DNA from 2 places in the Coprobacillus cateniformis genome. Region 2 is predicted to be linked to the other one. Evidence: riboswitches for the same ligand, from Rfam matches in the RefSeq annotation. Region 2 holds a riboswitch; the other holds the start of a gene.

Region 1 (3,435 bases), 1.5 Mb from region 2:
TTAGCCAAACATTCTGTGTCAAACCAGCAACAATATAGCCAATAATACATGCAACTGCAACAACCATCGCATAAGGAAGTTGTGTAGAAACATGACCAATATGATGACATTGTGCACCCGCTGATGCCATAATTGTTGTATCTGAAATTGGTGAAATATGATCACCACAAACAGCTCCTGCTAAAATAGATGATATACAAATAACAAGCATTGGGTTTCCTTCTGTAAAAATAGCTGTCACAATTGGAATAAGGATACCAAACGTTCCCCAAGATGTTCCTGTTGCAAAGGCTAATCCAGCAGCAATGATAAATAAACATGCTGGTAAAATTGCAACACTGATTTGATATTGTTCTAATATTGTGGAAACAAATAAACCAGCCTGTAAATGTGTAGATACAATATCTCCTAATGTCCAAGCCAAAGCTAAAATTGTCATTGCAGGAACCATCATTTTAAATCCAGTTGGCAAACATTCAGCAAATTGATTATAAGTGAGAATATGACGTGGTAAATATAATAAAAAGGTAAAAACCAATGTCAAAAATGATCCTAATACTAGCCCTAAAGAAGCATTACAATTTGTAAAAGCTTCAATAAAAGAAACACCATTAAAGAAACCACCTGTATAAACCATACAAGTCATACAACTGATAATCAAAAAGAGAACTGGTAAAATTAAATCTAAAACCTTTCCTTTATCAGATGTTTCAATAATATGGACATCTTTATATTCCTCATTACCATGATGAACATCACCTTTTTGAGCAGATATTTCATGTTCTTTCATACTCCCAATATTCAAATCAAAACGAATAACACATAGAACCATAATGATTGTTAAAAGTGCATATAAATTAAAAGGAATTGTTTGTAAGAAAAGATGAAAACCATCACCGCTGGTATAACCACTCACAGCCGCAGCCCAGCTTGAAATAGGTGCAATAATGCAGATTGGTGCAGCTGTAGAATCAATGATATAAGCCAGTTTAGCACGTGAAATCTTAAATTCATCACAAACATGACGCATGACACTCCCAACCGTTAAACAATTAAAATAATCATCAACAAAGATTAAAACCCCTAATCCAAAAGTAGAAAACAATGCACCTTGCTTATTTTTAATTCTGCGTGTTGCCCATTCACCATATGCACGACTTCCACCTGCTCTGGTCATTAATGCAACAATTGTTCCTAAAAATACTAAAAAAATTAATATTCCAATATTCCAAGTATCAGATAAACTTGTCATCATTGTTTCAAAAACTGTTTCAATAGCTGCAATAGGTTGAAAACCAGTCAATAATAATCCTCCAACAAAAATTCCAATAAATAACGATATATAAACTTCTTTTGTCTTTAATGCAATCACAATTGCAATAATCGCTGGGATTAAAGCCCAGAATGTTCCAATAAAATTCATGTTTTCCTCCTTTTTGTGATATAAACGGCAAAAGAAAAACTTTGACTGGCAATCAATCAAAGCATTATAAAATACATTTGCATGAGATAGCCCTCCACATATTGTGACAGTTGATGATATATTCTATCATCCCCCAGCATTTTCACTATTGGTATCATGAAAACACTTCGGCAAATCACCCTTTTCATAATCACTGTACCAAACATTGTGATTATGGACTCTTGATCATTGCACCTCTACCATTTATTCAACTTGTTTTAGTGTACATACAATATTTAATTATGTCAACTCTTATGTTCATATTTTCACTTCTATTTATATTTCTCACTTAAGCATTTTGCGATCGGATTATCTTTTTCTCATCATCAATAAATATGAAATCTTTAAAATTATCACATACCAAAATCAAATAAGGACTTATATATTGCCAACTTTCAAAATCATTGATAAAGTTTTGAATATCTCCATATGGATACAATTCAAAAAGTTCAGGTGAACCACTTAGAAAACAAATCCAAACATTGAAATGATCATTGATATCTTTAAAAGACTTAATAACATGCCAAATAGGAAATTGAGAGATATCTAAACGTACACTTGTTAAAGTGGGTAAACTTTTTAGAAACATTTTTAATCTTATAATATTGTCTTTATCAGCAAATTGATAATGTTGATGGAATTGAGGTATTTCTCTTAAAATACGTTCCTTTTGCTCATTGATTTTTGCATTATATATTCTTTGTTTTTGTTGTTCTAGGAGTTGTTTTAATCTCTGTTTTTGATCTTCTTGCATATTATCTAAACCTTATATAAATAGAATGGTCTTCTTTATAGAGCGCAGGGCATTCAATTCCAATCATTTTGCCATCATCACATAAGAACCAATTTTCTGCATTTAATAACTCATCATCAAATTGAGAGTTATCAAAACCGTCTTCACATATTAAAGTTTCAAAAAACTCTTCATATTTACTCATAATTGGATATTCTACATAGTCTCCATAGATTTCAAATAATTCACTATGACAAATATAAACTTGTGCTAATTTATGAGATTTATACATTAATTCAACCATATTAATCACGTAATCCTTTTTTATTCTTTTCTAAGATATAAGTTGTTATTATTTCCATATCTAAACAAAATCTTTTCTTACTATTCATTATCTTTTCTTACTTTTTCTAGAAAAGAGAGACTTTCACTATATTTATGAACATGTTCACCAGTTTCTCCATCTATCCAAGAAAAACAAGATGGATAATAGTATACACACATTATATCGTGCAATTCTGTATTCATAATGAATTGATTTTCATCAATAAGTTCAATAACTGCTTTCCCATTCTCATCAGTAATGATATAGCCACATACTCCTTTATCTGAACGAACAGCCCAAATGACATTATTCATAGAAGGAACATACTCAATTAAGTATTCAAATAAATCTATCATTGTCATATCTTCGTTAATACTTAGATTTTTTTCATGAGACATACAATCATCCCCCATACATACACTATCACGATTAATAACAATCTTCTTGGTTTTCATAATGATTTCTCTTACACTCCTTCTATGACAATCGTCACTATATTGTTTCATTTCTCAAATATTCTATAAAACCACATCTTTGGAAAAGTCGTTGTGATGCTTTATTCTCTTTTTCTGTTTCAGCAATCGCATGTCTAATACCTAGCTGTTGCACGTCGCCTTAACTGTTTCACTCATATACCCATGATGTACAAAAGACTCCCCTAAAGCATATCCAATAATCTCAATCACTTATTTTATATTTGGTTTCTCTTTAAAATCAACCTTCTATTGGTTCAGCCTGATAAAAGCAGTTTAAACCTTTTTCTAATTATTCTACTTCTCTTAAAGCAGTGGATTCTTCAATAATCAATTCAACATCATCTCATATCTCTTGATACGTTTCTTCTCATTATTTTAACTGATTTTTAATGATTTGATAGTTCATAAATTCTACCCCTACTCTATATTTAAAGATATT
Region 2 (3,435 bases):
CTGTATGTTTAAGCTCAATAACTTCATCGTGTCCAGCAAGAAGAACTGTGTGTTCCCCAAAAATTGTACCTGCTCTCACTGATTGAATACCTATTTCATTTTTCTCTCGTTTATGATGAACTTGACTTCGATCATAGACTTCTTTTGTTTCATCTATCTCTTCATGAATAACATCATAAAGTAATTTTGCTGTTCCTGAAGGAGCATCAATTTTCTGATTATGATGCTTCTCTATAATTTCAATATCATATCCTTGATCATAAAATTCTTTAGCAGCTTCTCTCACAATTTTAATTAACATAGAAACTCCAAAAGAAGTGTTATATGATTGAAAGATGGGAACTTGAGAAGATGCTTCTTCAATTCTCAATAATTGTTGTTCATTAAAACCCGTTGTTGCTATAACAAGAGCACAATGATGCTTAATTCCAAACTTTAATAGATCATCTAAATTGTTTGGATGAGAAAAATCAATAATAGCATCAATATGATCATGAACCTCTTGAAAAGATGAATACATATTCTCCTTAATTGTCTCATCAAAGATTGGAGAAACAACACCAATAAGATTCATTTTTTTATTGTCTCTCACAGCCTGGACAACTTTTTTACCCATTAAACCAAAACCACATACCAATATATTCATACTAATATCCCTTTTCTTCAAATTTTATCATTGCATCAAATAACAATTTCTTATTTGCTTCTGTTGTTTTAATAAGTGGTCTTCTTACCATTTCACCACATACTCCTAATTTTGCTAAAGCAACTTTTGGCATAATCGGATTAACATCAACAAATAAATATTTGCTTACATCATTCAAATCATATGCCATTGCTTTTGCAAGCTCCATATCACCTTTTAAGACAGCCTGGGCAAATTTTTCCGTTTCTCTAGGATAAACGTTAGACAAGACTGAAATCACACCCTTACCACCAGCTGCAATAAATGGAAGAATATTATCATCACATCCACTATACATATCAAAATCCAAATCTCTCGTTTTTGATAGTACATCCATTGCATAAGCAATATTATCAGTAGCATCTTTCATAGCCTTAATATTCCTATGCTTTGCTAACTCAACAACAGTGTCTACTGCAATATTCATACCAGTACGTCCTGGAACATTATAAATAATCATAGGAATTTCCACTTGGTCAGCTATATACGTATAATGATCAATAAGTCCTCTTTGACTCGTTTTATTATAATATGGTGTCACAACAAGAATAGCATCTGCTCCAACTTCCTTTGCAAACTTTGCCTTTTTTAAAGCTGTTTCTGTATCATTCGAACCAGCACCAGCAATAACCTTTATACCTGTTCCTTTTGCCATTTCAATAACAATCTTTGTTAACTCAAATTCTTCTTCAATTGTAATTGTAGCAGTTTCACCCGTTGTTCCATTTACTAATAAAGCTTGTACGCCTCCATCAATCATTCTTTGAACTTGTCTTTTAAACCCCTCAAAATCTAAACTTCCATCATCATGCATTGGTAACACCAATGCTACTGCACTTCCTTCAAAAATTGGTTCCATAAATATCCTCCTTATAATTGATAAGCCTTTTTTATTTCTTGAACAGCAACTTCTTTTAATTCACCTGGAATAACAAATGATATAGATGTATCAGATGTTGTTACCTGACTAAATGGAATCTGGAATTGTCCAAATATTTCAAAAACATTTGCAGCAACACCAATTTCATCCTTCATCTTTTCACCCTCAACCATAACCTTAGCAACATTTCTATTCTGAAAAATCATTATTCTGTCATGTTTCCGCTTGATTTCCTCTAATGCTTCATTTAGTTTTCTTTGATCTGAAAGTGGACAAGTAAAATCAATTCTCATATCATCCTCTAACATAACTTGTGAAATCATATCAACATTAACACCTTTTAATGAAATCTGTTTAAAAATATTCCCAATAAATAAAGGATTTTTTTCTACATTTATAAACTTAACTTGAATAATTTCATGATCACTTTCAACCTTTGTAATTGGACTTTTATTCATCGCTTTCGCCTTCTTTCTATAAAAAAATTGCAATGAAACCATTGCAATTAATAAGTGTTTATCAACGCAATAGCACCCCACTTTAATATTATAAAGTGACAGTAGCATAGATATTCTCTATACTCCCAGGAAATAATAACATGCAAATCATTACTCCTTCGGCAATCGCCCCGCCTTCTTCACAGTTGCATCTTTTGAATGAAGAATTTTTGACTTTTGCGCCTCTATCTTGACATAATACTATCACAACACTTATGTGAAAGCAACCTTTATTTGATTAGCTTTTTTAGCACTTTTTTTATTTTTGTGATATACTTGTTGCCAAGAAATGAGGTATGTCTATGGAATTTATTTTTATTCTTATGTTTCTCTTTATTATTATAGCACCTTTTATTTATTTTCTTTATATATTTCGTCATCTTTCTAAGATTACCAAAATAAGTGCAGCAGGCATAACAATCTTTTCACTTATAACTATAATGATTAAGCTTTTTTTTCACCCTTATTCTACTGTTTTTTTAACACTCACAACAATTGTTCAATTTTATATAATAACAGTATTTATCATTTTTATTCTTTTTGGAATTTATCAACTTATTTGTTACTGTATTCACAAACCTTTTGTTTATAGAACCATCACTGGTTTAATCATTTTCTCAATTTTATTAACAAGCATAAGTTATTTAACACACTATTCTAAAGTAGAAACCAATTATGAAATAACTATTCATAAAGAAACAATGCTTAAAGAATTACATATTGGAATGATTAGTGATATTCATTTGGGAACTGGAACTTCTCTTTCTGATTTAAGAGTTCTGGTAGATAAGTTTAATCATAAGCAGTATGATTTGGTATGTTTTGTTGGCGATATATTTGATGAATCAACTCCAAAAGATATGATAGAAGATGCACTTAGTATATTCTCACAAATAAAAACAACTTATGGACTCTTTGCAGTTAATGGCAATCATGAACATTATGCAAATATTTTACAAACTGAACTTTATCAAAAATACAATATCTACCATCTAAGTGAAAAATATGTATGTGTAGATGGCTTATTTAATATAATAGGAAGAGAAGATGTTGTTGCACACCTTGACAACAAAATGAATAATATATGTCAGGGAATGAATACAAATTTACCAACAATTTTACTTGACCATAATCCTAAACGTTATCAGGATGTTCTTCATTATGCTGATTTACAGTTATCAGGGCATACACATGCTGGACAATTTTTTCCAGTAACCCTTCTAACTGCTCCACTCTATGATAATGTTTATGGATTACTTCAAAAAAATCATTTTTCTTTAATTGTCACAAGCGGTTATGGTTCTTGGGGATTCCCTATGCGTTTCTTAACAAATTGTGAATTTGTAGATATAAAAATAGCGTTTACAAAAAAG

Evidence for each region. A riboswitch is a leader RNA that binds a small molecule or an ion and turns the genes downstream of it on or off. The one in region 2 is predicted to bind lysine.
Region 1: another riboswitch for lysine. It lies ahead of GQF29_RS00710 (Na+/H+ antiporter NhaC family protein); the one in region 2 lies ahead of GQF29_RS08405 (ACT domain-containing protein).

Annotation. Positions count from the first base shown of each region.
Region 1 covers NZ_WSNW01000001.1:128,204-131,638, forward strand. Annotated here, with positions in the region: gene GQF29_RS00710 (Na+/H+ antiporter NhaC family protein) at 1-1,423, opposite strand, end outside; lysine riboswitch at 1,503-1,670, opposite strand; gene GQF29_RS00715 (hypothetical protein) at 1,752-2,216, opposite strand; gene GQF29_RS00720 (hypothetical protein) at 2,218-2,499, opposite strand; gene GQF29_RS00725 (hypothetical protein) at 2,580-2,975, opposite strand.
Region 2 covers NZ_WSNW01000001.1:1,661,991-1,665,425, reverse strand. Annotated here, with positions in the region: gene dapB (4-hydroxy-tetrahydrodipicolinate reductase) at 1-646, opposite strand, end outside; gene dapA (4-hydroxy-tetrahydrodipicolinate synthase) at 648-1,544, opposite strand; gene GQF29_RS08405 (ACT domain-containing protein) at 1,556-2,023, opposite strand; lysine riboswitch at 2,086-2,258, opposite strand; gene GQF29_RS08400 (metallophosphoesterase) at 2,365-3,435, shown strand, end outside.